3 regions of the Aeromonas sp. MR16 genome follow, and region 1 is predicted to be linked to each of the others. Evidence: riboswitches for the same ligand, from Rfam matches in the RefSeq annotation. Region 1 holds a riboswitch; each other region holds the start of a gene.
What was found. A riboswitch is a leader RNA that binds a small molecule or an ion and turns the genes downstream of it on or off. The one in region 1 is predicted to bind cyclic di-GMP.
Positions count from the first base shown of each region.

Region 2: another riboswitch for cyclic di-GMP. It lies ahead of MM194_RS11440 (carbohydrate-binding protein); the one in region 1 lies ahead of gbpA (N-acetylglucosamine-binding protein GbpA).
Region 3: another riboswitch for cyclic di-GMP. It lies ahead of MM194_RS16195 (glycosyl hydrolase family 18 protein); the one in region 1 lies ahead of gbpA (N-acetylglucosamine-binding protein GbpA).

Region 1 covers NZ_JAKZFK010000052.1:1,260-12,184, reverse strand. The annotation lists gene cysT (sulfate ABC transporter permease subunit CysT) at 1-647, shown strand, start outside; gene cysW (sulfate ABC transporter permease subunit CysW) at 644-1,531, shown strand; gene MM194_RS21340 (sulfate ABC transporter ATP-binding protein) at 1,556-2,623, shown strand; gene cbl (HTH-type transcriptional regulator Cbl) at 2,719-3,666, shown strand; gene MM194_RS21330 (cytochrome b/b6 domain-containing protein) at 3,764-4,294, opposite strand; gene gbpA (N-acetylglucosamine-binding protein GbpA) at 4,402-5,826, opposite strand; cyclic di-GMP riboswitch class I at 5,888-5,973, opposite strand; gene MM194_RS21320 (M3 family metallopeptidase) at 6,356-8,206, shown strand; gene MM194_RS21315 (glycoside hydrolase) at 8,264-10,441, opposite strand; gene MM194_RS21310 (L,D-transpeptidase family protein) at 10,721-10,925, shown strand, end outside.
Region 2 covers NZ_JAKZFK010000013.1:174-8,251, forward strand. The annotation lists partial or broken gene MM194_RS11430 (IS3 family transposase) at 1-12, opposite strand, end outside; gene MM194_RS11435 (M66 family metalloprotease) at 165-2,540, opposite strand; gene MM194_RS11440 (carbohydrate-binding protein) at 2,738-5,428, opposite strand; cyclic di-GMP riboswitch class I at 5,796-5,881, opposite strand; gene MM194_RS11445 (glycosyl hydrolase family 18 protein) at 6,210-8,078, opposite strand, start outside.
Region 3 covers NZ_JAKZFK010000024.1:50,200-61,124, reverse strand. The annotation lists gene gltX (glutamate--tRNA ligase) at 1-688, shown strand, start outside; tRNA gene MM194_RS16225 (tRNA-Ala) at 984-1,059, shown strand; tRNA gene MM194_RS16220 (tRNA-Ala) at 1,088-1,163, shown strand; tRNA gene MM194_RS16215 (tRNA-Ala) at 1,228-1,303, shown strand; tRNA gene MM194_RS16210 (tRNA-Ala) at 1,362-1,437, shown strand; tRNA gene MM194_RS16205 (tRNA-Ala) at 1,494-1,569, shown strand; gene MM194_RS16200 (ExeM/NucH family extracellular endonuclease) at 1,719-3,869, opposite strand; cyclic di-GMP riboswitch class I at 4,164-4,246, shown strand; gene MM194_RS16195 (glycosyl hydrolase family 18 protein) at 4,392-7,388, shown strand; gene MM194_RS16190 (ABC transporter permease subunit) at 7,723-8,748, shown strand; gene MM194_RS16185 (ABC transporter permease subunit) at 8,852-9,901, shown strand; gene MM194_RS16180 (extracellular solute-binding protein) at 10,008-10,925, shown strand, end outside.

The DNA of each region.
Region 1 (10,925 bases):
GAGCTGCCTTTATCGCGGCTCTGCTCAACAGCCTGTTTGGGCTGATCCTGGCCTGGGTATTGGTGCGCTACAGCTTCCCCGGTCGCCGGTTGGTGGATGCACTGATCGATCTGCCGTTTGCCATGCCCACCGCCGTCTCCGGTATCGCCCTCTGCGCCATCTTCGCCCCCAACGGCTGGATAGGTCAGTGGGTTGCGCCCTTTGGCATCGAGCTCGCCTACAACCCCATCGGAGTGGTGATAGCGCTGACCTTCATCGGCCTGCCCTTCGTAGTGCGCACCTTGCAACCTGTGCTGCGCGAGGCGGAGACAGAGCAGGAAGAGGCCGCCGCCAGCCTGGGTGCAAACCGCTGGCAGACCTTTGTCCGCGTGCTCTGGCCGACCCTGATCCCGGCGCTGCTCACCGGTTTTGCCCTGGCCTTCGCCCGGGCGGTAGGGGAGTACGGCTCCGTTATCTTTATCGCCGGCAATTTGCCGATGGTGTCGGAAATCGCACCGCTGATGATCATGAGCCACCTGGAGGAGTATGACTACGCCGGGGCCTCCGCCATCGCCTCCGTCATGCTGCTCATCTCATTTATTCTGCTGTTGATTATCAACAAGTTGCAGGCCTGGAGCTGGGCCCGTATCGGAGGAAGCCGCATATGACCGCATCCAGCATTGCACTCGACAAGGCACCGCAAGTGACCTTGGTAGTGACCCATCAACCCGTGACCCGCGAGCCGGTCTGGGTCAAGTGGCTGCTCATCACCCTTGGCCTCGGTTGGTTCGCCGCCCTGCTGCTGCTGCCGCTGGCGACCGTCTTCATCCAGGCATTGTCCCCGGGTCTGACCTTCTTCTGGCACGCCATCAGTGAGCCGGATGCCCTGAGCGCCCTCGGGCTCACCGCCTTGGTGACCCTCTGCTCGGTGCCGCTGAACCTGCTGTTCGGGCTAGCCGCCGCCTGGGCCATAGCCCGCTTCCGCTTCCCTGGTCGACAACTGCTCATCACCATCATCGATCTGCCGTTCTCGGTGTCGCCTGTCATCGCGGGGCTGATGTTCGTGCTGATGTTCGGTAGCCGCGGCTGGTTTGGCGACTGGCTGAGCGAGCACGATATCAAGATCATCTTCGCCACCCCGGGCATCATACTGGCGACTACCTTCATCACCGTGCCCTTCGTGGTGCGTGAGCTGCTGCCACAGATGGAGGCGCGCGGACCGGAAGAGGAAGAAGCCGCCATCATGCTGGGGGCGAGCGGGCTGCAGATGTTCTGGCGGGTCACCCTGCCTGGCATTCGCTGGAGCCTGATGTATGGCCTGCTGCTCTGTACCGCCCGGGCGGTGGGGGAATTTGGCGCCGTGTCTGTGGTGTCAGGCCATATTCGCGGCCAGACCAATACCCTGCCGCTGCACATCGAGATCCTCTACAACGAGTACCAGACTGGCGCCGCCTTCGCGGTAGCCAGCCTGCTGGCCCTGTTCGGGATCTTCACCCTGCTGGGGGAAACCCTGTTAGCCCGGCTGCGTGGTCAGCCCACCAAATCTCACTGATTACACAGTTTCAACGAGGCAGCCATGAGCATTCAGGTTCAACAACTCAATAAGCATTTCAATCAGTTCGCGGCCCTTGCCGACATCAACCTCGACTTTCACGACGGCGAGTTGGTCGCGCTGCTGGGCCCGTCCGGCTGCGGCAAGACCACCCTGCTGCGGATCATCGCCGGGCTGGAGCAGGCCGACAGCGGCAGCGTCATCATCCGCGGGGAGGATGCCTCGGCGCTCCACGTGCGTGAGCGCAACGTCGGCTTCGTGTTCCAGCACTATGCCCTGTTCCGCCACATGACGGTGTTCGAGAACGTGGCGTTCGGCCTGCGGGTCAAACCGCGCAGCGAGCGCCCGGCCGAAGCCGCCATCCGCGCCCGGGTCAAGGAGCTGCTGGATCTGGTGCAGCTCAGCCACGTGGCCGAGCGTTATCCGACCCAGCTCTCCGGCGGCCAGCGTCAGCGAGTTGCCCTGGCTCGCGCCCTGGCGGTGCAGCCCAAGGTGCTGCTGCTGGACGAGCCGTTCGGTGCCCTCGATGCCCAGGTGCGCAAGGAGTTGCGCCGCTGGCTGCGGGAATTGCACGACGAGCTGCACGTCACCAGCCTGTTCGTGACCCACGATCAGGAGGAAGCGCTGGAGGTGGCGGATAGAGTCGTCTTGATGAATGCCGGTCGAGTCGAGCAGATAGGCACCCCGGCCGAGGTCTATGACCAGCCGGCCAGCTCCTTCGTGCACAGCTTCCTCGGCAGCGTGAACCTGTTCCGCGGGCGGGTGGCGGAGCAGGGGCTCGGCATCGGCGAACAGCGACTGGGTGGCTCGGCGGCATCTCACTTGGCTCAGGGCAGCGCGGCCATCGCCTATGTGCGTCCCCACGAGCTGGATATTCTGCCGGCGGAGGCGATCGGCGGCATCAGCGCCACCATCACCCGTCTGCTGCCCATGGGGCCGCGGATCCGGGTCGAGCTGCGGGGCATAGGTGACACCCAAGGGGCTCACTATGAGGTCGAATTGAGCAAAGAGGCGGCCCGTGCGCTGACGCCGGGTCAAGGGGTGCGCTTGGTGGCCAGGCAGGCCCAGCTCTATCCGGACTACCAGATCTAGGGCGCTGTGCATCCATCGAGTGAGTTCAGGCTTGAAACAGATAACAAGGCCGCGGGGTCAACCCCACGCGGCCGGTCAGCGCAGGAGGCGATGACGTGAACTTTCAGCAACTACGCATTATTCGTGAGGCGGCCCGGCGGGACTACAACCTGACCGAGGTCGCCAACGCCCTCTTTACTTCCCAGTCCGGGGTCAGCCGCCATATTCGCGAGCTGGAGGAAGAGCTTGGGCTAGAGCTGTTCATTCGCTACGGCAAGCGCCTGCTCGGCATGACGGAGCCGGGCAAAGAGCTGCTGGTGATCGCCGAGCGCATCCTGGGGGATGCCAACAACATCCGAAAGCTGGCCAGCACCTTCGCGAACCGCGACTCGGGCCGGCTGTTGGTGGCGACCACTCATACCCAGGCGCGCTACGCGTTGCCACGGGTGGTGAAGGCGTTTCGCGAGCAGTTTCCTCTGGTGCAACTGGAGCTGCGCCAGGGCAGCCCGGAGGAGATAGTGCGGTTGGTGCAGACCGGCGAGGTGGACATCGGCATCAGCAGCGAGCAGCTCGATCGCAGCGAAGGGGTGGTGGCCTTCCCCTATTACCGCTGGCACCACAACATAGTGGTGCCCGAGCAGCATCCCCTGACCGCCGAGCGGGATCTGACCCTGGCGGCGTTGGCGCACTGGCCCATCGTCACCTATCAATCGGGTCTGACCGGCCGGGCGCGGGTGGACGAGGCCTTCGCCGAGGCGGGGATAGCGCCGCAGATCCTGCTGACCGCCCAGGATTCAGACGTCATCAAGACCTATGTCGAGCTGGAGATGGGGGTCGGCATACTGGCGGACATGGCGTTCGACGCCCAGCGCGACAAGGGGCTGGTGCAGCTCGACGGTAGCCGGCTGTTTGCGCCCCACACCGCCTGGATCGGCCTCAAGCAGGGGCAGTTCCAGCACAACTTTGCCTGGCAGTTCATCCAGCTGTGCAACCCAGAGCTGGCGCTGGCGGATATTCAGGCGCGGGCCATGGGAAACGAACCGCAGCTCGATTACCAGATCTGATGCCTGCCGCGAGATGAGAAAACAGGGAGCATATGGCTCCCTGTTTGTTTGTCAGCCATCGATGGAAAGCCTGTCTCCGCTACGAGACGCCGTCGGCCTATTTGCCGGTGTGGGGCCCCAGCATGCGGTAGAGGGTGCGATCGCCCTTGATCCTGTGGTGGTACAGGGCCGCTACCACGTGCAGCATGACCAGGGTGGCCAGCGACAGGCAAGCGAGGCGGTGAACACGAAAAAAGAAGGCATTGACCTCGGGGTTGTCGATCGGATTGGCGATCGGGTAGAGCCAGAACAGGGAGTAATCCTGCTCCAGCATCAGGAAGCCGCTCAGCAGCACGACGAACATCAGCCCGTAGAGCAGGGCATGAGCCAGCTTGACCCATCCGTGATGATGGTTGGCACCATTCTCGGGCAGGGGAGCCCTCAGATGTTGCCAGCCCCAGCGCAGCAGGAAGAGTGGGGCTATCAGGGTGGCCATCGACATGTTCAGCACCGACAGAAACTGGAACAACCGGGGGTGACTGTCGATCACCAGGTGCATCAGATAGCCGGCCAGGGTGGCGTAGAGAATGACGACGGCCATCAGCCAGTGCAGCAGGCGACTCAGGGGGTCATAGTAGTGTTGCGTCATAGTGTTTGTCCGACAGGGGCGCTCGCGGTGCTCAAGGCACCGGGATCCCGGATAACAGGCACAAAAAAAGAGGCCGCTCGGGCCTCTTCTGTTCAGGAGTTGCGAGCTCAGTTCAGGGCTGTCCAGGCATCCTGCCAGTTGGTGCCCACACCGGGCTCATACTGGGTGGCCGAGCTCGTCCAGATGGTGCACCAGCCGCTGTAGGGGTAGGGCTTGCACTGATACGTCTTGCCGTTCTTGGGCTGCAACACCTTGGTGCCGGCCACATAGGACTTCAACCCCTCCGGGAAGCGGTACTGGTAGTCGCCGCCGCTGGCCGGATCCTTGAACATCAGGTCCAGGGTTTGCTGCAGGGAGGCACCGCCTGCCTTTGGCTTGCCTTCGATCACCAGCTGGTGGTGACCCGCGCTCAGGCCGCTGACCGCCATGGTGAAGCTCTGGCTGCTGTCCTTGATGTCGGCACTGGTCTGTCCCTTGGCGGCACCGCCATGGTCATACAGGGTGTTGGTGACCGCGAGATCCCCCTGGGCCGTGACGCTGAAGGCCAGGGTGACCTTGCCGTTGTCGAGCAGGTATTCGCTTTCCAGGCCGCTCACGCTGATGCTGTCGTTCACCGGAGGCTGCTGCTGCTCGAGCTGGACCTCGACCCGTTGCAGGTTGCTGCCCGCCTTAAGGTAGATGGGGTTCTGCCCGTAAACCGGGTTGAACTGGCCATCGGTGCCCTGCTGGCCGGCACGGATCTGGCTCTGCTCGGTATTGATCTTGGCGGCCAGATCGTGGGCCCAGTTGTTCTTCTGACCCTGCTCGGAGGAGCCGATGGTCAGCACCGTCTGCAGATCGGTGCGTTCGCCGTTGGCGTCGAACACCCGGGTCTTGGCCTTGTCGCCGGCCACCAGATCGGTGGAGGGGTAGATGGTCCCGCCCTGGCTCCAGGTCAGCGGCGGCTGGGTGCCACCATCGAACTGGGCATCGATCATGTTGTAGAAGCTGTTGGCGGTATCACCCACCTCCCAGACTCCCAGGATCACCTGATAGCCGGTGCGGGCCGGCAGGGTGCAGTTGTGGGTGACCTGCTTGGGTGGTTGTACCATGCCCCCGTCGATGACGCAGAAGGGGTTCAGATCGAAGGAGTCCCGGGTCAGCGGCTGGTTCGGGTTCCAATCCTGCTTGGTGAGGTAGTAACGCCAGTTGCGGGTCACGTGGTTGGCGGTGAAGCTCCAGCTGATGGCGAAGGGTCCTGCCTGCACCGGGCGCTTGGTCCAGCGATCGCTGGTCTGAACGTCGAGCTCACCGAATTGCGGGTGGCCGGCCGAGGCGATCTGACCGTCGGCGGGGCCGCCATTGGGGAAGCCGGACGGCGCCTCCAGGCTCTGGGGCTCCCACTGGACGGCGCCACACTGGCTGTTGCCGCCGGTCTTGCACAGATAGTTGCGTGCCTCCGGCTGATTGATATAGCCATGGGCGAGTACGCCGCCGCTGGCCAGCAGCGCGAGCGCCGCCGCGAGGTGATTGAGTTGAGTTTTTGCTGCCATACATTCCTCTGTTCGACAGATGTGGGCAGTCAAGTTGGCTGGGGCCTTCCCCGAAATACGGTGCTGCAACCCCGCTATCCTGGACGAGACGTCTTTAGACCGGAGGCTTTGCGTCCTGGCCTTTCAACCAGTTTGCCAAATGACTACATATAGGGTCATTGCGTCGCGTTTGACGACGCGGTGCCATCATGTCTTATTTTGATTAAATTATTAAGTGTAAATCTTTACAGCTTGATCTCGTCGGAGTAGAGCCAATACTTAACTTTCTGTTTTTAAATGGCTATTGGATGGCCCACTTTGGGCGGATGCCCCCCTTTCGCTTAATTAACATGCAAATCTAATGCATTGTTTATTGCCGGTGAGCAAGACCTCGTGAGACAGGGCCTGGTCAGGGTCGCCGGTGCTACAGACATGGATAACGGCTTTTGATAGCGTGGTGAGGCGCATCCCGGCGCCCCTTGTCCGGCCACGGCCGGGCATCATCACAAGGCAAAGCGGCTCAGCCGCCACCGATAACAAGAGGGACCTTATGACTTCCATTGCCAGGAACTACCTGAACCAGCTCAACGCCGACTATCTGCAGGTGCACAGGCGCAAGGAGGACTTGTTCTGGTCCACCTACATGGGCACCAGCGACGATCAGGCGGGTTTTACCGCCGCCGAACAGGCCTACAAGACGTTTTGTGCCAACCCGGCCCGGCTGCCGGTGCTGCGCGAGATGCAGGCTCAGGCCGAAGAGACCGAGCTCAAGCGCGGCCTGGCTGGCTGGGTAGCCTTCTTCGAATGCAACGTGATCGAGGATCCAGCCGCCGCCGCTCTGATGGACGAGCTGGTGGCCGCCGAGGCGGCGCTCTTTGCCCGCCGTCGGGAGCTCAAGCTCAGCCTGCTGGACGAGCAGGGCCAGACGGTGGTCGGCAGCCTGCCCGCCGCCAGCACGGCGCTGGCCGCCAGTGCGAGCGAGCCGGTACGTCAGAGCGCCATCGCCATGTTCCATACCCTGGAGCAGTGGGTGGTGGACAACGGCTTCCTCGAGGTGGTGGCGCTTCGCAACCGCTTCGCCCGCGCCATGGGCTATCGGGACTACTTCGAGTACAAGGTGCGCAAGAACGAGCAGATGAGCCCGGAGCAGCTGTTCGCCGTGCTCGATGATTTCATCGCCCGCACCGAGCTGCGCCTGCACCAGAGTCTGGCCGAGTTGAAAGCGGCCAAGGGGGAGGCGGCGCTCCTGCCCCACAACCTGCGCTACAGCGTCAGTGGCGACGTGACCCGCCAGCTCGATCCCTATGTGCCGTTCGCGCGCGCGCTGAAGGATTGGGTCGAGAGCTTCCGCCGGCTCGGCATCCAGTACCGAGACGCGACCCTGACCCTGGATCTGCTGACCCGGGAGGGGAAATATGAGAACGGCTTCTGCCACGGCCCTGTGCCGAGTTTCTGGCAGGAGGGTCAGTGGGTGCCCGCCGTGGTCAACTTCACCAGCCTGGCGGATCCGGCCCAGGTCGGCAGCGGCTGGAGCGGTCTCAACACCCTGTTCCACGAGGGGGGCCATGCGGCGCATTTTGCCAACGTCACCGGCAACGCGCCCTGCTTCTCCCAGGAGTTTCCGCCTACCTCCATGGCCTATGCCGAGACCCAGTCCATGTTCTGCGACAGCCTGCTGGACGATGCGGACTGGCTCAAGCGCTACGCCAGGAACGCCGCGGGGGAGGAAATTCCTGACGCACTGATCCAGGCCATGCTCGAGGCCCGCCAGCCGTTCCGGGCCTTCAACGAGCGCCAGATTGCGCTGGTGGCCTACTTCGAGCGGGATCTCTACGCCATGGACGAGGCCGAGCGCACCCCGGCCGCCGTGCTGGCGCTGGCCCGTCGGTGGGAGCGCAAGATCCTGGGGGTGGAGAGCCCCCGCCCGCTGCTGGCCATCCCGCACCTGCTCAATCAGGAATCGGCCTGTGCCTATCACGGCTACTTGCTGGCGCTGATGGCGGTGGAGCAGACCCGCGCCTACTTCCTGCGCCGGGACGGCTACCTCACCGACAACCCGCGCATAGGCCCGGATCTCGCCGCCCACTACTGGGGGCCGGGCAACGGTATGACCCATGATCAGACGCTGCAGAGCCTCACCGGCGAGGGCTTCAGCGCCGGACCCCTGGCCCGGGCGTGCAACCAGAGCGTGGCCGAAGCCTGGGCGACGGCCACAGCCTGCATGGCGGCCGCGGGCCAGCGACCCCTCGCCGGTGACGGCACCCCGCTCAATGCCAGGATCCGGGTCGTGCACGGCGCCGAGCTCATCGCCGACAACAGCGAATCCGAGGCGCGCATGCTGGCGGACTTCGAGGCCTGGATCCGCCGCCACTATGGGGCCGAGTCCGCTGTGGCAGTCTGAACCATCCTGCAAACGAAGAGCCCTGCCAGTTGGCAGGGCTCTTTCATTTTGGGGCGCTCAGATCTTCAACAGGGTGACGGGCTTGTCCTTGAGGGCCACCAGCAACTGCCTGCCCGGCAGCTTGTGACCATCGATCTGGATGCTGCTGTTGCCGAAGTTTGCCACCAGCCGGCTGCCGTCGGAGAAGCGGGTCTCCTGCACCCGCCCCGCCCCGTCCCGCCAGCGGAAGCCCACCAGCGCCTTGTCCCACAGCGCCTCGTGCAGGGGCCCGAACTGGGCATCCAGTCTGACCAGCTCAGGCAGGCGGCTGGCGAGGGTGCTGCGGCTCAGGTTGACCAGAGGAGGGGTGTTGTAGAGCAGGCCGAGCAGGGCGCGCTCCTCCCGGATGGCGGGGAACTTGAGGTTGTCCAGCAGCCAGTGGTGGCTGTTGATCACCGAATCGTGGAACACCGCTTGGTAGAGCGGCAGCCTGTCTGTCGGGTTGAACACGGTTTTGAGGTAGCGGGGCTTGAGCCGGGCGGGCTGGAAGAAGACCTGGGGCGTCTCGTCTGGCCACCATTTGCCGAGGTAGTAGGGGGACTTGGGCTGCTTGCGCATGGCGGCGTCGGTCCAGCCGAAGCCCCAGCTCTGGACGCCGTGGGCAAACATCAGCGGCTTGTTGGTGAGGGCGTTGCCGTCCTCCGAGCCCAGCACCAGCCCGAGCCGCTCCCCGACCCAGCCCATGCGGGCGTTGCGGGCGGCGACCATGGCCGCGCTGCCCTGCTGGTGGGCCGGGCTGTAGTCACTGGAGGCCATGGCGGTGCCATCGACGTCGAGGAACAGGCTGTTGATGCCGCTGGCCTTGGCCAGCTCGCTCATGCGGCTCTTGGCGTAGGGCAGGGTACAGCCGGGGTTGAGATAGACGCCCTCGCCGCCAAAGCCCGGTCTCGGCTTGCCGTCGGCCTCGACGATGGCGCAGCGCTTGCCAAGCTCCGGCGGGATCTGGGCGGTGAGCCAGCTGTCGTTGCTGCCCGGGAGGATGGCGGTGTCGTAGGAGTCATAGCTGCCCACCAGATAGCCGAGGCGCTTGGCGGCGGCGAGGGCCTGATCCTGCTGCAGGGCCGCCGTCCACTGGGGTGTGCCGAGCCAGAGTTTGCGCAGTCCCGCCTGTTGCAGCGCCTCGAGCACCGGCAGCGACAGCCCCTGGCCCCAGCGCTCCCGGGTCACCAGCTGCTCGCCGAACTGGCCCTTGACCCACTGCTGGCGCAGGGCCAGCACCTTGCCCTGGCTGACGGGGCCCTGCTGGGCCGGCAGCGGCAGCTGGCGTTCAATCAGCCGGTTGAGGCCCGCCATGATCAGCGTCTGCTGCCACGGCTGGGGACTGGGGGCCGCCAGCGCCTCGCGCTCCTCGGTGTTGAAGGTTTTGAGCCATTCCGGCTTCTGGATGAGTTTGGCCTGCAGGCCGGGCCAGTCGGTCACGTCCTGCCGGTCCAGCAGGTCATCCCCCCAGAGATAGAGGTGGCTGGCGCCGATCAGCCGACGGCCCGCCGGGATGCGGGCGAACTTGTCCGCGAGGGACTGCCAGGCTCCCTCGGCCTGCAGCCATTCCCGGTAGCGGCGCGCCCCGGCCAGCCAGTCATCCCCCACGCTCAGGCGCACTTCCAGCGGCGCGGGATTGAAGTGGTTGAACTCGTGGCTGGCGGCAAGCTGCAAGCGCCCCCCTTTGCGGCTGAAGCTGAGCTTGTTGTCGTAGGGGCTCTGCAGTATCCAGCTGTAGGTTCGTTTGCCCGCGTCCTGACTCCACAGGGGCAGCTTGAGATCATGGTGGGTATCGAGCTCGGTCAGCTCGTCTCCTATGTAGCCGAGCCAGTCGCTGTCACGCACCGAGAAGCGGCTGCCCTCACCGAACGCCATGGAGAGGTGGGTCTGGTTCTTCGGCAGGCTGTACCAACTGAGCTGGCGAGGGCCGCTGCTGATCAGGGTCAGCAGCAGGTCCTCCCCGTCCAGCCGCACCTCGACCCGGGTCTCCTGGGCCGGCCACTGCCAGCTGGCCTGTTGTTCATCCTGTTGCAGCCGATCGACCTGGCGGGCGCTCTGTCCCGCGCTGACCTGCACCCCGTTGACCGAGATGGCCAGGGTGTCGGGGTCGATGAGATAGCTCAGGGTCTCGCCTTGCAATTGAAGCGGGGCGGCCAGCGTCTGCGGTAGCCACAGCAGGGCGGGGAGCAAGAGCAAGAACAGGCGCAGTGGTCGCATGAGGCGGGATCCTGGAGGAGGGCAAAGTGGGCATCTTCGCCGATCCTGATGGTGAGCGCCAGCCGCAGAAATCGGCTATATAACTGTTTCCATTATCAATTGATGGGGCCGGGGTGGAGGGGCTCAATCCCCTTCGTGAGGCTGGCTTCAGATATGTTTCTCTGGATATATTGAGTATTGATGGCGATCCCATATCATGGCGCTCGCTCGCCACCAGAGAGTGGCGACATTCAGATGATTTGCTAACAATAAAGCCCTGAAGGCTTGTCGAGGGATGGAATGAAAGCCGTATTGTTGTGTTTGCTGGGGCTGTGGCCCGCCTTAAGTTTTGCGACCCTGTCTGCGGACATGGTGGTGGTCAAGAAGTCGACCTATAGCCTGACCCTGATGAAGGATGGCAAGGAGGTCAAACGCTACTGGATCGCCCTGGGCCCGGCCCCCATGGGACACAAGCAGCGGGAAGGGGATCAGCGTACGCCGGAAG
Region 2 (8,078 bases), on a different contig from region 1:
ACCTTGTCCCATCGGGCTCTCCATTTATGTGGGGGAAAGGTGTAAACCATATTCAGGACGGGACACTTCCATGAAAAAAGGCCCCGAGGGGCCTTTTTTTATTGCACAACTCATCGGCTTATAGCGCTATATAACACTACTAAAGCCAACAAAATTAGCGCGAATCACTGCTGTAACGGGCGTCCGTTGACGGTGTAACTGAGCGTCTCGCCCGGCTCTGAAATAGCCTGCTGACCCAACGTCCTCCCGGCGCAGATCACGCTGGCGCGGTACGGATCGCTCGCCGTCGGCACATTGACGTGGAACTTGTTCATCAGGTTGACACTTTGGCGGTGATTGGCCAGCCGGAACTGCAAGGTACCGTCGCGAGTCTCCACCTGCAGCTGGCAGTCCCCCGTCGTCATGCGAGCGGCATCATCCCCATAGCTGAAGCCATAGGCGCCGTGCAACGCCGAGTAGATGTAGCTCGGCAACTGGCCCTGGGGATCGTAATAGCCCACCAGCGTCGTCACCGGCACCCCGAACGCCTGCGGCTTGCGCGGAACCCGCAGATCCACCACAGGCCCCTCATTCCAGCGGCTACCGTCCGAGGTGTAGCTCTTCTTGAAGCCACGGGAGACGGTGATCTGCTGCCCATTGATGAAGAGCACGCTGTTGTAGCTGGCCCCGTGATCCAGGGTCAGGATGCGGCCCGCATTGGCGGCCGAGGCGGGGGGCGGCTGGATATTGCGGGTCCAGTTGCCATCCCACATGGCCACCCTGACCAGGTCATACTCCGCCAGCAAAGCCGCCAGTTTCGTCTCATCGAGGCTGTTCATCGGGGCGTTGACCTGCTCGAGCACTTCTACCCTGTGTTCATAGGGCTTCATGGCGGCGGTGGCGGCATCCCATTTGCTGAACCCCGTTGGCGAATTGGCATCGAACACCGCCTTGCTCTCGAGGAAACGCTGGATGATGGCGGCCGAGTTGGGGGTGTAGAGGGTGAAGCGGTTGAAGCCGGAAAGAGGGGCCCCCCCCGCCATGGCGTCGAAACCGAACGGCCGACCGTCGAAGGGCGCCTGGCACTGGCCATCGAGACAAGCACTCTGGCCGTTGCGGCTGGCGCCAAAATTGGGGATGAAGCGGTTCTTGTCCCCATCCCAACCCCAGCTCGAATTGGCCGCCTCGGCGCTGCGATGCACCGAGCCGGCGAAGCCCCCCACATAGTGGCCGAGGCCATAGTTGTGACCCACCTCGTGACTGAACTCGTTGCCAAGGGAACTGTCGAGGGTGACGATGCCACCCCCGCCCGAGCCACCGTGCACCTGAACCCCGTTGGCGTACTTGCCGCGGCTGTTGTGGGCCGCCAGCTGGGCCACCACATAGGGGTGGCTGCTCTCCCCCTCGCCGGCGGTGCTGTTGATGCCGTAGTTTGCGTTGTCGATGCCCAGAGAGATGAGCTCCTTGCCGATGCGCTGGCGCATGGTGCCCTCGTGCCAGCCCCCCTGGCCGGGATCGAAATCGGTGAGCAGGGTGCCATCCGGCAGCATCACCTCGGCCAAGGACAGAGGCTCGTACTGGCTGACGATCAACCGGCTGGTGGGCACCGTCTGGAAATACTCGCGGTGCGCCTCGGGATCCCCGGCAAAAGCGAACTGGTTGCGGGGGGAGGTCAGCATGCCGATGTCGATGGTGTGGATCAGCAGCTCGCTCGGAGCACCGATCTGCAAGTCCGTCAGCTCACCGCTGAGCCCGCCCTGGCTGAGTTGCAGGCTGATACCTGGCTGGATCCAGTCGGCGGGCAGCACTGCGCTCCAGGCATCGACTGCATAGCGGATGCCGTTGTTCTCAAGCTCCCCGTCCCGGATCCACTGGCCGCCCACAAACTTGAACTGCAGGGTCTGGCCACGGGAGAGCGTCACCTGACGGCCGCTGTAATAAAGGGTCGAGTTGTAACCGGCGTTGGAGACCAAGCGCACCATCTTGCCCTCCAACGCGGCGCCGCCCGGCAGATGGATATCCCTGACCCAGCGTCCATCGGCGGTCTGGATGGTCACCAGGGCATGGGGCTGCAAGCGGCTCAGCAGGAAGGCACCGGCGGGGTCACTCAGCTTTGCCAGCTCGCTGCTGCTGTTGATGAGGCCACTGCTGCCCGGCCCCGGCGTGAAGTCGACCCCCTCCTCCGGCGAGCCGTCGAGGTAATAGGCCGTCTTCGGCAACTGCTCAGGCGGTGCCAGGGCCAGGGTGCCGAGCGTTTGCCCCGCACCATCTCGCGCCGTCACCATCATCGGCACAGCGCTCTCGGCTTGCAAGGGCCTGACCAGAAGCAGGCTCTTGCGCTGGGCCGTGAGCCTTGGCTGGCTGTCTCCCTCGGCGACATGGGCCGGCAGGATCTGGCTCTGGGCAAACTGCACCTGCGCCGCCAGCGTGCCTTGCAGATCGTTGGTCGGTGGCTGGGTATTGAAGGGCAAGGAAGTGGGGGCCTGAACGACGGCCAGCAAGGGGCCACTCGCCAAGGCGGCCATGATCAGACTAGCTAACTGTGTTTTTTTCATTGTTATGGTTCTCATTTTTAGGGGCATGTCCACATGCCCTGTTGCAGGAATCATTACAAAATGGACGTCGGAGGCTCGGTCCTACACCAAGCACCCGGCCTGAGAATCGGTTCTGGTTGTCGCGCTGCGGCATGGCCGCAGGCTGAAACAGGAGTGGAAAAAGGAATGGGGCGCCAGGGCCCCATTCCATGGGGGACGGGTAATCAGTTACAGCTGGCAGTACCCTGATCCAGCCAGACATCGTGCTTGCCCGGCTCGTTGCCTTTGGTCCAGTACTTGGCTTTCCATTTGCGGCCATTGTGGGTACTGATGTCTCCCCCGTTGTAGGCCACACCGGCATTCCAGCCGAGCTGCACCTGGCTCACCAGCCGCCACTGATCGGCGCTCTGGCTTGGCTCGTTGCCCTGGGTCCAGTACTTCGCTTGCCATACCAGCTGGTTGTGGCTCACGTTGGTATCGGCGTTGTAGACGGTGCTGGCGTTCCAGGCCGGGGTATTGGCCGCTTCCGGATCGGTGACACTGCATTCACCGCCGCCACTTGCCGGGGTGACGGTGAGCCGGGTCTGACCCTCGGCATCCAAGGCGCCATCGGTCACGGTGACCGTCAGGTCATAATCCGTGTTGACCGTCACGCTCGGGGCCGTGACCACCAGGGTCGCACTGTTCTGGCCGCTGGCACTGAGGCCGGCCGGCACTGTCCACTGGTAGCTGAGTGCATCACCATTGGGGTCGGTGGCACTGGCGGTAATGCTTGTCTGCTTGCCCGCCTGCACAGAGGCTGGCGCAGACACTGTCACCACGGGGGGCAGGTTAGGAGGAGGCGCCTGGTGGGTCACCGCCACCCGATCCGAACCATCGAGTCCCTGTTCGTCGGTGACGGTCAGCTCGAACGCCAACTGAGTATCCTGAGAGACGGTCCCGAGGTTCACTCTGGCCTGCACCTTGTCGGCATCGCTCAGCGTCACCTGTGGGCCGACGACCTGGCGCCATTGGTAGCGCAAGGCACCGTTCTCCGGATCCCGGGAGGCGGCGCCATCGAGCACCAGCTCGGCCGGGCCCGTGGTGCTCATGTCGCCACCGGCGTTGGCCAGGGGCGGCAGATTGACCGCAGGTGGCGGCAGCTCTGGTTCGTCATTGCGCTCGCTCACCCCCGCATCACCAGCCGCGATCCTGGCCTCTATGGTCTGGTGCATGGTGCGCCACTGGTAACCGAAGAAGACCCCCTCAAACCGCCCTCCCGTCATGATGTTGCTCATCCGATAAGGCTCGTCTCCCGTGTGTGCCAACCCCAGGTTGTGGCCCAGCTCGTGGCTCAGGGTCAACGACTGCCCATGGACGGTGAGGTTGCCAGGGCAAGCGTATCGATAGCCCGCGCGCGGCGCACCATCTGTGGCCCCCAAACCGACAGAGAGACCATTCCCCTGGTAGCTGCATGTCTTGCTGTCATCCTTGTAGCCGCGCAGCACATAGATGTTGGAGAAGACCCGATCCGCGTTCGGGATCCAGCCCTCCTGTAGCGGCGCCGTTAGCTCCACAGCACTGGGTTCGTAGGCCTGACCATCGCCATTCTTGTCCCATTCGTGCACCAGCACGCCGTTGTCCACCCAGCTGAGGCGGATGTTGTAGGGGGCAAAACGTCGGCTCATGTCCGCCATGATGATGGCACCATCGTCCCACAGGTGACTCTGGCGCTCGCCGGGGAAGGCGATGTAGCTGTAGGAGACGCTGACCTCCTTGGGGCTGGTAACAAACAATCGCACTTGATCCACCAGACGATCATCGGCCAGGATCTCGAGGGTAGTCTCACCCTCTGCCAGCCCCTGTAGCACCAGCCGATCCTGGGTCGCTCCCGGTACCAGTTGCAGACTGACCAGTTCGGGGTTGGCGATGCGATAACTCAGGGCCACCGGCTGCGGACCCGGCACCTTGCCGATCAACAGGGCCTCTTGCTCCCCCCGGCTGCTGAGCAGCTTCTGCTTCAGGGCAGAGTTGAAACCGGGATCGAAGGCCAGCCGGTTGGCAGGATCGGGCAGCACCAAAGCATAGGGGTTTGCCTCGCGCGATTGCTGCCCCTCGGCCATCAACCAGAGTTCCCCCTCCTCGTTGGCACGAAAACCCTGTTCGAACTGGCCGGTCAGATAGGTCAGGATGAACTCGTAGTCCCGATCGGCCCGCAGCTTGATGGGGGCGGTCGGGGTCAACTGCTTGCCTGATACGAGCAAGACGCTACCTTCGTAGGCTGGCTCGCCGCTCTCGATGTCGGTGAGGCGCAGGCTGAACTGACGGTTGTTGCCGCCCCAGATCCCCTCCTGCACCTTGAAGGTCGTGATCTCCAGCTCGTCCCCACTCAGGGGGTGCTCGGTTGAGGCGATACGGATCGTTCGGCTCAGGCTCTGGCCGGGGATAAAACGCAGAAGACCGGTGGTTGTGGGGCTCTCCTGCCAGAGGCTACCCAGCTTGTTGAGCTCACTCGGCACGGCCACGGCGGGATCATAGACGGTGACGGGCAATGAGAAGGTTGTGGTGCTTGCGCCAACCTTCTGATAGCCCCCCATCTCGGGCAGGCCGTTATCCCGCACCTCGTATTTTGCCAGATAGCTGCCGACCTGCTGGGTGTTCACGCCGCTAAGCTGCTTGATGCGGCCGCTGAGATCCCCATCGTTCTCGTCCCAGGCCGTCATCTGGGGGGCGAAGGTCGCCCCAAGCGGCAGTTGCAAGACGAAGCCGTCGACCCAGGCCGCCTGGCTGTAAAGGCGTGGCTTGGTCTGATCCTTGCGCCACTCCCCGGTGATGGCGTTCTGCTGGGCCAGAGCCTGCGGCACCCACCCTGCCGCCAGCAGGGCGAGCATGCCCCCCTGCATCGCCAGATTTACCTTGTTTTTTTTCATCTGCATCGCGTTATTTCCCTATTTTTTGCGCCTGCCCGGGTGGCAGGCTCGTTGTTGTTATTGCGTTGACATGAGCACAGAGTTCAACCCCCTCCTCCTGCTGCTACTGGCGGCGATCTCCTTGACCGGCGGGGCGTGAGCGGACGGGTTGAGCTCGGTGATGGCGAGCCGGGTTTCACCCCAGCCGAGGCGGGGTCTGCCAGGAGTGGCGGCATAAAGGGGAGACAAACAGAGCGCCAACCAAAGAGGTCGGCAGCGCGGGGGATGGACTTTGCATGGCGAGTAATCCTTTTTCGTTATTAGTCAATACGATAAGGACAAGGCAACCAGTAGATGAGGCAGGATCTTCCCTTGGCAGAAGATCGATACGACCTGTGGCGGCCCCGCTGTCCTAGATCATGGATCCTTAGACCGGAAGCTTTGCGTCCCGGCTTTTCAACCGGTTTGCCCTTATACACAAATTAATCAGTAGTGCGCCGCGATTATTCTCTATCGGCGCAGTCACTGCAAATTACTGAACGGGAGCTTAACTATGTGTTATATCAACAAATGCCATACAGGCAGGGTTAAGCTCGGTGTTAGACCGGATATCAACCGTCAAAATCACTATTTGGACGGTATTTTTAAGATGAAAATATTTTTTCATCTTAATGAAAAAATGATTAATTGAGTCAACAAGATTCACGCTGATGGCCATGGCTGGCGGTTTATCCGCCCCGAGCTGAGGTCAGCCCGCAAAGCGCCACAGGAGAAAGGAATGGGGCCCAGGCCCCATTCCTGATGGCAATCAGTTGCAGCTGGCAGCCCCCTGATCGGCCCAGACCGATGCCTTGCCGGGCTCATCGCCCTTGGTCCAGTACTGGGCCTTCCACTTGCGTCCGTTGTGGTTGGTGAGATCCCCGGCGTTGTAGGCCACAGTGGCATTCCAGCCGAGCTGCACCTGGCTCACCAGCTTCCACTGATCGGCGCTCTGGCTTGGCTCGTTGCCCTGGGTCCAGTACTTGGCCTGCCACACCAACTGCTTGTGGCTCACCTTGTCATTGGTGTTGTAGACGGTGCCGGCACTCCAGGCCGGCCAGTTGGCTGCATCGGGATCGGTTGCCTCGCAGCCGCCACCTGTACTCGCTGGCTTGACGGTCAGGCGGGTGCCAGCGCTGGCGTCCAGTGCCCCGTCGGTGACCACCAGGGTCAAGTCATAGGTGGTATCGCTAGTCACGCTCGGGCCTGTGACCACCAGGGTCGCACTGTTCTGACCGGTGGCGGTGAGACCCGCTGGCAGGCTCCACTGGTAGCTCAGCACATCACCGTTCGGATCGGAGGCGGTGGCCTTGATGGTCACCTGCTTGCCGGATTCGACGCTGACGGAGGCCGGCACTGTCACCACGGGTGGCAGGTTCGGCTGCGGCGCCTTGTTGGTCACCACCACCTGATCCTTGGCCACGAGGTTGTGGTCGTCGGTGACGGTCAGCTCGAACACCAGGTTGATGTCGGCACTGACGGCATCCAGCACCACACGGGCCTTCGCCTGAGTAGCATCGAGCAGGGAAGCCTGCGGGCCCGAAACCTGCTTCCAGCTATAGCTCAGCACACCGTTCTCGGGGTCATGGGAGGCACTGCCATTGAGGGTCACCTCGGCCGGGCCGGTGACGCTCAGATCGCTACCGGCATTGGCCACCGGCGGCTTGTTGACCGGTGGCGTGGTGCCGCCGTCCCCATTGCCGAGCCCCTCGTGCATGGCGTTGAGGATGTCGCCGTTGTCCGCATCGATCTCCCAGGCGAACAGGCCGCCGAGCTGGTTGGCCAGCACGTACTGCCCCTTGGCCTTGACCGAGCGATCGTTGTCGAAGCTGATGAGCTCGCCGGTGCTGGCCTTGAAGACGTAGGGAGCCTCGGCCACCTCGTCATACCCCTGCTCCCAGCCGGCGCCCATGCGGTTGTTGACGATGTCGCGGTAATCCACCACGCCATTCTCCCAGGTGCCCTTGACGGGGCCGGTGGCGGTGCCGGTGAAGGGATTACCGGCCTGGTAGCCGTTGACCCCGGTCCAGCCACGGCCATACATGGCCGCACCGACCACTATCTTGCCCGGCGTCACCCCCTGACCGAGCAGCGCCTTGACACCCTTGTCGGTGGTGTACTTGGTGGCGGGATCCCAGCTCGATGCAAACAGGTTGGTCTGGTGAGCCAGGTTCTTCAGATCGAAGGCGCCACTGAAGTCGTAACTCATCAGGAAGATGTGATCCATGTACTGCTGGGCCGCTTGATAGTCCACCTTGGCAATCTTGTCACCACCGGCGCTGATGGCCGAGGTGAGCTCGTACTGGCGACCGGTCTCGGCTTCCAGCTCATCGAGCATGACGCGCAGCTCTTTCATCAACGCCACATAGGTGGCGCCATCGTTCGGGCCGCCCAGGTTGGGGTTGGCACCCTGTCCGCCCGGGAACTCCCAGTCGATGTCCACCCCATCGAAGAACTTCCAGGTCTGCAGGTACTCCTTCATGGAGGCGACGAAGGTGTCGCGCTTGGCCTTGTCACTGAAGAAATAGAAGGGGTCGGACAGTGTCCAGCCCCCCACGGAGGGGAGGATCTTGAGGTCGGGGTTGGCCTTCTTGAGGGCCATCAGGTTGCCGAAGTTGCCCTTGTAGGGCTCATCGAA
Region 3 (10,925 bases), on a different contig from region 1:
CGCCGTGTCCGTGATGCAGTACCGCGACGACGGCTACTTGCCGGAAGCCCTGCTGAACTACCTGGTGCGTCTGGGCTGGTCCCACGGCGATCAGGAGATCTTCAGCCTGGACGAGATGATCAAGCTGTTCAGCCTGGATGCCATCTCCAAGTCAGCTTCCGCCTTCAACACCGACAAGCTGCTGTGGCTGAACAACCACTACATGCGCACCCAGGATCCGGTTCACGTGGCGAAGTATCTTGAGTGGCATATGGCCGCCCAGCACATCGACACCAGCAAGGGCCCGGCGTTGCCTGCGGTTGTCACCCTGCTGGCCGAGCGCTGCAACACCCTGGTGGAGGTGGCCGCCCAGAGCCGCTACCTGTTCGAGGAGTACGAGGCGCTCGACGAAGCCGCCGCCAAGAAGCACCTGCGCGGTGTGGCCGCAGAGCCGCTGATCCTGGCCAAGGCCAAGCTGGCGGCCCTGGAGACCTGGACCACCGAAGCGCTGCACGAGCTGATTGAAGCCACTGCCGCCGAGCTGGGGCAGGGCATGGGCAAGGTCGGCATGCCGCTGCGCGTCGCTGTCACCGGCCTGGGCCAATCCCCAGCCATCGACGCCGTGATGGCGCTGGTGGGCAAGGAGCGGGTACTGGCGCGCATCGACCGCGCCCTGGCCTATATCGAAGCGCGTATGGCAGCCGAGTAAGCGTCTGTCGCTTCGCGTCACCGGTCTGGTCTAATCCCCGCGCCATCGACGCCGAATAAGCGCCAGTCGTTGACAACAAAGGGCTCCCTGACGGGGGCCCTTTGCATTTTGGCCTCAAGCGGATTTGCGACGTAAAACAGCGACATAGCGACGCTGTTGGCGGTAAAAACAGCTAACTGTCTGAATTTTGACTAAACGCTCCAACCGGCGAAAATTTTGGGTTGACAGCAAAGCGGGTGATGCCTATCATGCGCCTCCGTTGCCAGAGATAACTTTGGTAGCGCCGAGGTGAGTTGGGGTTATAGCTCAGCTGGGAGAGCGCTTGCATGGCATGCAAGAGGTCCGCGGTTCGATCCCGCGTAGCTCCACCAAATTCTCCTCGAACAATCTGGAATCCAAGGGGTTATAGCTCAGCTGGGAGAGCGCTTGCATGGCATGCAAGAGGTCCGCGGTTCGATCCCGCGTAGCTCCACCAGATTCCAAATTGACAATGCAGTATCCAGGGCAGTGCGGTGTGTATCACCCAGGCCGACCTTTGTGGGGTTATAGCTCAGCTGGGAGAGCGCTTGCATGGCATGCAAGAGGTCCGCGGTTCGATCCCGCGTAGCTCCACCACTATTTCGCAATGAGGCAAGCGGACGCCAGAACCGATTGTCTAAAGAGTAAAGATTTTGGGGTTATAGCTCAGCTGGGAGAGCGCTTGCATGGCATGCAAGAGGTCCGCGGTTCGATCCCGCGTAGCTCCACCAATATTTCGCAGTAAAACAAGCGGCCGCCAGAACCGCTTGTTCAAAGAGTAAAATTTGGGGTTATAGCTCAGCTGGGAGAGCGCTTGCATGGCATGCAAGAGGTCCGCGGTTCGATCCCGCGTAGCTCCACCAAATACTGAAGGCCACCGTTATCCCGGTGGCCTTTTTGTTTGTTCAGGCATTTGTTTTTTTCATGGCTAACGCCTCTTCATTTACAAATCAAATGGCCTAAATGAGAAAGCCCGCGACTGTCGCGGGCTTTTTTCGTTATTCAGAGCGAGTTATGAGGTGTGCCGGCGGCGCCAGGCCAGCGGCAACAGGGCCAGCAGCAGGGCACCCATGGCACCACCCCCGCTGCCACTGCTTGGCTCCCGCAGCTTGAGGTCGACGATGATGGGGTCGTGATCCGAGGCGCTGAACGGGTTGTCGGACTTGATCATGTCGCCGGTGAAGCCACGACCGTACTCGAACAGGTTGCTCTCGTAGGAGTTGATGTGCCAGTCGGCGACCGCGATCACTCGCTTGGCCAGCGCCGGGTTGGCGAGGGCGTAGTCCAGGGTGCCGAGTTCGGCCTCATAGCTGTAGGAGATGGCCTTGGCCTGATTGAACTTGACGTTCAGATCCACCAGACCATAGCTCTTGCCCACTTCCTGGCCTACTTGCTCGTAAGTCTGCTCGCCGAGGAAGGTGTGGGAGGCGGAGCGGATCTTGCGATCGCTGCTGGCCGGCGCATAGTCGGTCAGCACCCGGATCGGGTCTTCCTTGGCGTAGGAGTTGAAGTCCCCCACCAGCAGCACCTGGCCCGGCAGCTTGTTCACCACTTCCCCCAGCACCTTGGCGGCGCTGACCCGGAACTCGGTGCACTTGCCCTGCAGATCCGCAGGCTCGGTCTTGCCATCTCCATTCTCGTAGCAACCCGATCCCTTGGATTTCAGGTGGTTGACCACCAGGGTGAGCGGCTCGTTGCCACCCGTGACTGTGAAGCTCTGCACCAGGGAGTCACGCTGGCCGGCGGTCTTGGCGACGCCACCTGTGATGTAGCGCTGCTCGGGCAGCTGGATCAGGCTGGCATCGCCGCTCGGGGTCAGTTTGGCCGGACGGTAGATCATGGCCACCATGATGGCGTCGCCACCGAAGAAGCGATCCTGACCGAGCAGGGCCTTGGGCAGGCTGACGAAGGCGTAGTGCTGGCTGACGTCTTTCTGCTGGGCGTTCAGGCTCGCGACCAGGTCGCTGATGGCGGAGTGATCGTCGAAGCCATTGTTCTCCATCTCCATCAGGCCGAGGAGATCTGCGTCCATCTCGGTGATGGCGTTGACTATCTTGGTGCGCTGCTGCTGGAAGTCGGTCAGATCCTTGGCGCCGCGGTTGCAGCCCTTGGCGCTGTCCGCATCCGCCTGATCCACGCAGAGCACGTTGAGGGCGCCGCCCACGCTGGAGTGGCTGGTGAAGTAGTTGAGCACGTTGAAGCTGCCGATACGCAGGTCAGTGCCGGCGGTGCGGGCCGGGGCGCTCTGGCGATCGTTCTCGTCGGTGCGCAACAGATCCCCCGCGGTGATGGCCTGCTCTTTTGGCACTATCAGCCGGTATTCGTTGTAGCTGTAGCCGACCAGGGCCTCCAGGTTGACCGGCGCATCACCGACGCGCAGGTAACCCTGCTCCGGCTCCCAGGCCGGCAGCCAGGGCAGTTTGCCGTCGGCCGCCTTGAAGTCGGATTCGAGGAACACCCGGTTACCGGCATTGGTTTGTGCCAGTGCCTTGGCTTCGTCGCTGCCCGCCACGTGCAACTGGGTCGGCTTCATCAGTGGCGCCAGGTGGGAGAGCACCAGGTTATTGCGCTTGGCGGCGTAGTCGTAGCTGAAGTTGCGGCTTATTTTGAGCTCACTATCGGCATCGAGTCGCACCCGCATCCCCTCGTGGCGCTCCAGCGCCCGGGCCAGGGTTTCCCCCTCCAGCACCCGCAGCGCCGTGGCGGCCGGGGCACTGCCCTGTGCCACGACCTGCAGACGCGCGCTGCCGCTATCGAAGACAGGCTTGAGCTGGGTGTGGTTGAAATACTCTTCGACCTTGGCTTCCAGACAGATCACGGCACCCGGCTTGATGCCCGGGTATTTGGTCGCGAAATTCTTGTCGTTCAGGTAGACGAAGATGCCGTCCGAGGTCTGGGGGTTGCCATCCCCCTGCAGGTCCTGCAGGTAGAAGCCCTTGTTCAGGCTCTCGCCGAGGGCGGAGACCACGGCCTTGACCGAGACGCTCTGTGTGCTTTCAAACAGATCATCCGGGATCAGCGGGCTCTTGTCGCCACTGCCTTGAATGGCGGGGATGGGGGTGAGGGCATTGTCGGCCGGGCAACTGAAGCCGGCGGCATAGACAGACGGGGACGCAAGGGCGAGCCCCACGGCCAGCGACAGCAGGGTAGGTGTTCCTTTCATGGGTATTCCTTTTTTATTTTTGCCAGTGTTTCCATAGCCTTGGCTCGTTGACCAAGGGCGCGCATTGTCACATTTCTGGCAGTTCATACCAGTGAGCCAACGCACATTACTGGGAGACAAAAGAGGCCGATTTCATTTATTTGATCTGGCTAACAAGTTGAAATAACTGACAAATGTGTCACTTGGTGAAAGTGGAAATACTGTGATCCCGCTGGCGTTTACATATTTCTCTTCGAGAACAAAGATTGAGCATCTGCAACTTGCTTCCTATACTCGCCCTGTTCCTCACGGAACCCAGGTAAAGGGCAAACCGGCAGCGATGCCGGGACGCAAAGCCTCCGATCTGCCCCTTCGGGCCAGATAGCGGGGTTTCCCCGGGTGACATGAGGGTATGTGGCCCGTCCATGGCCTGTCGTCGACCCTTCTCCCCTGTTGCTATTGCGCTTTGCCCGGTCTTAAAAGCCAAGACAAAACAAGGAAGATAAAACAATGCAACAGACCTTCAGGCCCAGCAGGCTTGCCATGCTGGTTGCCCTCGCGGCCATGCCCGCCTGGGCGCACGCCGCTTATCCCGTCTATCAGGCTGGCACTGCTTACAAGGCTGGCGATGTCGTCAGCAACGTCGGCAACCTCTACGAATGCAAAGAATTCCCCTACTCCGGTTGGTGCGGCGCCTCGCCCTACCACTATGCCCCCGGCGTTGGCGCCGTCTGGGCCGATGCCTGGAAACCCTTCAGCGACGGTGGCACCGCGCCGGCCCTTGGGCTCGCCATCAGCTCGCCCGCCGTTGGTAGCGCTTTCAACGAAGGCACCCCGGTGGCCCTGGCGGTGAGCCTGAGTGGCAACAGCAGCGGCCTGGTCAAGGTCGAGTATCTGATCGATGGCACCCAGGTGGCGCTGAGCAGCGCGGCCCCCTGGTCGGCCAGCTGGGTGGCGAGCGGCGTCGGTCCCCATCAGCTCAAGTCCCGTGGGCTGGACAAGGATGGCAAGGTCTTGAGCGAGGCCAGCGTCAGCTTCAATGTCAGCGCCGTGGTGGCGCCAGAGGCGCCCAAGGTGAGCATCAGCAGCCCGGCCGCTGGCGCCAAGCTGACCCTGGGCCGCGCCGCCACCGTGACGGCAAATGTGACTGACGCCAACAACGACGTGGCCAAGGTAGAGCTCTTTGTGAATGGCCAGAAGGTGGGTGAAGACAGCAGCGCCCCCTGGCAACTGAGCTGGACGCCGCAGAACAAGGGCCTCACCGGCCTCAAGCTGGTGGCCACCGACAAGGCCAATCTGGTCGGTGAATCGAGCCAGGTAGATGTGCAGGTGGAAGAGGCTGCGCTGCCGCCTACCGGTGGCAACCTCTCCTGCGACGTGCGCCAGGTCTACCGCGCCGATGGCAGCGAGTGTATGGGGGATGACCATGCCCGCCGCGTCATCGGCTACTTCACCTCCTGGCGCACCGGCAAGAACGGCCTGCCCGCCTACCTGGTCAGCGACATTCCCTGGGACAAGATCACCCACATCAACTATGCGTTCGCCGGGGTGGACGAGCAGAGCCACCTGATCAAGGTGGACGATGCCGCCACCAAGATGACCTGGCAGGGCATTCCGGGCGCCGAGATGGATCCCGAGTTCGCCTACCAGGGTCATTTCAACCTGCTGTCGAAGTACAAGAAGCAGTATCCGGACGTGAAGACGCTGATCTCCGTGGGGGGCTGGGCCGATACCCGTGGCTTCTACACCGCCACCACCAAGGGTGACTGCTCGGTGAACACCGCCGGCATCAACGCCTTCGCCGACTCGGCGGTGGGCTTCATCCGCCACTACGGCTTCGACGGGGTGGACGTGGACTATGAGTACCCCACCTCCATGAAGGATGCGGGCAACCCCAACGACTTCCCGCTCTCCAACCAGTGCCGGGCCAAGCTGTTTGCCAACTACGAGGTGCTGATGAAGACCCTGCGTACGCGGCTGGACAGCGCCGGCACCGAGGATGGCCGCAAGTACATGCTGACCATCGCTTCGCCGGCGTCGGCCTATCTGCTGCGCGGCATGGAGAACTTCCAGGTCACCCGGTATCTGGATTACGTCAACCTGATGACCTATGACTTCCACGGCGCCTGGAACAACTTCGTGGCCCACAACGCCGCGCTGTTCGACAACAAGGCAGATCCCGAACTGGCCCAGTGGGGCGTCTACAGTCAGGCCCAGTACGGCGCCATCGGCTATCTGAACGCGGCCTGGTCGGCCCACTACTTCCGTGGCGCCCTGGCGGCCGGCAAGATCAACATAGGGGTGCCTTACTACACCCGTGGCTGGCAAGGGGTCACCGGCGGTACCCATGGTCTCAACGGCAAGGCGGCCCTGCCGAGCCAGAGCAATTGCCAGCCGGGCACGGGGGGCAGCACCATCCCCTGCGGCAACGGCGCTGTCGGCATCGACAACATCTGGCACGATCTGGACAAGAACGGCAACGAGGTCGGCGCCGGCGCCGTGCCCATGTGGCATGCCAAGAACCTGGAGCACGCGGCCAGCCTCGGCATCACCACACTGCCGAGCTATGGCACCGCCTGGGGTCTGGATCCCAACAACCCGGCGGACGTGATCCAGGGCAAGTACGTGCGTTACTACGACGACAAGGCGCAGGCGCCCTGGCTGTGGAACGAAGAGAAGAAGGTGTTCCTCTCCACCGAAGATGAAGAGTCCATGGGCAAGAAGCTGGACTACATCGTCAAGCGCGGCCTGGGGGGCGTCATGTTCTGGGAGATGGCGGGGGACTACGACTTCGACGCTGCCAAGAACGAATATGTCATGGGCAGCACCCTCACCAGCCTGGCCTACGACAAGTTCAGCAAGGCGAGCAAGGCCAGCCTGAAGCAGAACGATCTGCCGGTCCCGGCCGCTCAGCTCGACATTGGCGTCAGCCTCTCGGGCTTCAAGGAGGGGGATTCCAACTACCCGATCAACCCGACCCTCAAGCTCATCAACAAGTCGACCCAGACCATACCGGGCGGCACCCGCATCGAGTTCCTGATGCCCACTTCCACCTCTGACACCATCACGGATCAGAGCGGCATGGGGCTCAAGGTGGTGGAGAGCGGCGGCAACCAGAACTCCGACGGCATCGCGAGCGAGAAGGACTTCCACAAGGTGGCCATGACGCTGCCGACCTGGAAGGCCTGGACACCGGGCTCTGACGTCGAAGTGGCCATGACCTACTACCTGCCGGCGGCGGGGGTGCCGAGCGGCATACGCCTCGTCAGCGGCAGCCAGACCATAGGCCTGAAGTCCGACTTCCCGGCCTTGGCCGAGGCGGTGCTGGGCAGCGGTGATGGCGGCACCGGTGGCACGAGCTGCAGCAGCCAGAGCGTCAATCCGGCGGAGTACAATGCCTACCCGGCTTGGCCGCGCGGGGATCACGCCAACGGCAACGATCGTATGACCAATGGCAAGGCCGTCTGGCAGGCAAACTGGTGGACCAGCAGCGAACCCAAGGCGGGTGACGGCAGCTGGAAGCTGGTATGCAACTACTGATGTGGCGAAGCGGCATCTTTCTGATGCCATGTAGAGACGACCAATCCGGAGCTCAGGCTCCGGATTTTTTATGAGATGTGGCTGGTGCAGCCCCGCTCGATGGCGTGGCCTTTTCAAGGCACCCGGGCCCGATGGTCATCAGATCGGCACGGAGACTCTCAAGCTTCGCGGTAAGCGCTTCAAAAAGGTGTGGCTATTCAAGATGTTCGTTCTAAAGTAGCGGTAACAGGCACGGGGTTGGTGTTGCCGCCAATTCAAGGACCCATGCCGGCAAGGAGAGGCCGCTGCGCGGAATGACGCGGCCATGCAAGCGCAACAAGGACGAGGTTTCCCCATGCTGTCGTATTTTCTGCGTCGGATGCTGCTCATCATCCCGACCTTTCTCGGAATCACCCTGCTCGTCTTCAGCATCACCCGTTTCGTGCCGGGCGGCCCGGTGGAGCGCATGATGCTGCAGGCGCAGGTCTCCCAGAACGAGACCGGGCGCTCCAGTGGCAGCAAGGGGGCCCAGGCGCTCTCCGACGAGCAGATCGAGGAGCTCAAGGCCTTCTACGGTCTGGACAAGCCCATGCTGATCGCCTACTGGGAGTGGCTGCAGAAGCTGGCGGTGCTGGATCTGGGGGAGTCGACCCGCTACTACGAGCCGGTGTGGGGCCTCATCAAGGACAGGCTGCCGGTCACGGCCTTCTTCGGGCTGGCGACCTTCCTGCTGAGCTACGCCGTCTCCATCCCCCTCGGGGTGGCCAAGGCGCTCAGGCATAACAGCCGCTTCGACTCCTTAAGCTCCATGCTCATCTACATGGCCTATGCGCTGCCCGCCTACGTGGTGGGGATCTTCCTCATCACGGTGTTTGCCTTCCACCTGGAGTGGCTGCCCATGGGGGGCTTCCCGGGGGACGAATTCGATTCGACGCAAGGGGCCTGGGAACAGATCCGCGTGTTGTTCAGCCACGCCCTGCTACCGCTGATCGCCTACGCCATCGGCGACTTCGCCATCCTCACCATGACCATGAAGAACAGCCTGATGGAGAACCTGTCGGCGGATTACGTGCGCACCGCCGTGGCCAAGGGGCTGCCGTTTCGCAAGGCGGTCACCCATCACGCCATGCGCAACAGCCTGATCCCCATCGCCAGCCATTTAGGGTCCGTGCTCACCGTCTTCTTCGGCGGGTCTTTTCTCATCGAGACCATCTTCAACATCGACGGCATAGGCCTGCTTGGCTACGAGGCCATCGTTGAGCGGGATTACCCCACCGTCATGGGGATCCTGGCCATCACCTCCATGCTGATGCTGGTGGGCAACATCGTCTCCGATATCTGCGTTGCGCTGGTGGATCCTCGCGTCAGATTTGGAGACTGAACATGAAGCCGATGTCGTTCGTTATGCCGATAGCGCTCAGTGTCGTCGCCGATATCTGCGCTGCAGTCTCGGTGGATCCCCGTGTCAGGTTTGGAGACTGAACATGACTTTTCAGCTAAATCCGGTCACCCTGAAAAAGCTCAAGCGCTTCAAGTCCATCAAGCGCGGCTACTACTCCTTCATCCTCTTCTCGCTGCTGGTGATCCTCTCCCTGCTGGCGGAGCTGCTGGTCAACAGCCGGGCACTGGCGCTGAGCTATCAGGGGGAGCTCTACTTCCCTACCTACGGCGACGTGATCCCGGGCCAGCACTTCGGGCTGGACTACGAATACGAGACCAACTATCGCCAGTTGCAGGCCAAGTTTGCCCAGGAGGGCAAGGGCGACTGGGTGCTGCTGCCGCCGGTGCCCTGGAATCCCTACGAGCAGGACTTCAAGCAGGATGTCTATCCGCCCTATGCCCCGAGCCTGGCCGATCGCCACTTCCTCGGCACCGACACCAGCGGTCGTGACGTGCTGGCGCGGCTGGTGTACGGCTTTCGCATCGCCATCGGCTTCGCCTTCATCACCCTGGTGGCGAGCTACGTCATCGGTGTCAGCCTCGGTTGCATGATGGGCTTCCTCGGCGGGCGCTTCGACCTCATCTTGCAGCGCTTTATCGAGATCTGGTCCCAGGTGCCCTTCCTCTACGTCATCATGATCCTGGTGTCCCTCACCAAGCCGAACTTCGGCCTCTTCGTCGGCATCAACGTGCTGTTCGGCTGGATGGGGATCACCTGGTACATGCGCACCCTCACCTACAAGGAGCGGGCGCGGGACTATGTGATGGCGGCGCGGGCCCAGGGGGCGAGCACCCGCCGCATCATCTTCCACCACATCTTGCCGAACACCCTGATGATGATCGTTACCCTGGCGCCCTTCGCCGTGGTGGGCAACATCTCCACCCTGACGGCGCTGGATTACCTGGGCTTCGGCCTGGCGCCGCCCACCCCGAGCTGGGGGGAGCTGCTCTCCCAGGGCATCAACAACCTGGATGCCATCTGGATAGTGAGCTCAGTGGTGGTGGCGGTGAGCCTGGTGCTGATCATGGTCTCCTTCATCGGCGAGGCGATCCGCGAGGCGTTCGATCCGCGCCAGTTCACCCGCTACCAGTGACGGGAGGGCGGTCGGCGCCATGGGCGCACCGAGCGAATATTGTCCTTATTTATGGCGTTCCTGAGTGCAGGGATAAGCGCAGGAATTGATGACCAGGAGGTCAAAGATGAACAACAAGATCAAATGGATAGGGGCGGCCCTGCTGCTGGTGCAGGGGGCCATGGCCTGGGCCGTCGCTCTGCCCGCGGATCTCAAGTGGGAGACCAACGACACAGACCCTGTGTTTGCCTCACCACAGGCGATCCCCGGTGGCACCCTCAATCTCTTCATCGACAGCTTCCCGCTGACCTTTCGCACCGTGGGGCCCGATTCCAACGGCTCGTTTCGCTCCTTCATTCAGGACAACCAGCTGAGGCTCATCAGCTTTCACCCCAACACCGGCAACCCCATCCCCTCGCTCGCGACCCACTGGAGCATCGCGCCGGACAGCCAGACCGTCTACTTCAAGCTGGATCCCCGCGCCAGATGGTCGGACGGCAAGCCGGTCACCGCCGATGACTACACCTTTGGCTACGAGATGATGCGCTCAAAAGAGATCCGGGCCCCCTGGTACAACAACTACTACAGCATCGAGATAGTGGCGGTGGAGAAGATTGATGAGCATACCCTCCTGGTCAAGTTGGGCCATCGCAAGGCCAGGCTGGACCTGCTCAACACCACAGAGCTCTGGCCCCAGCCCAGGCACTACTACAAGCTCACGCCCGACTGGGTGAAGCAGTACAACTGGGCCCTGGTGCCCACCACGGGTCCCTATGTGATGACGGAGGTGAAGAAGGGCAAGTCCATCACCTTCAGCAAGCAGCAGAACTGGTGGGCCCAGGGGGATCGCTACAACCAGCACAGGTTCAACGTCGATACCATCAGGGTGCAGGTCATCCGGGATCACAACATCGCGTTTCGCCACTTCCTGAAGGGGGAGCTGGACAGCTTCGAGATGCTCCTGCCGAACTGGTGGCATGAAAAAGCCGTGACCCCGGAATACAAGAAGGGCTATGTGCAGAAGGTGATGGCCATGACCGACACC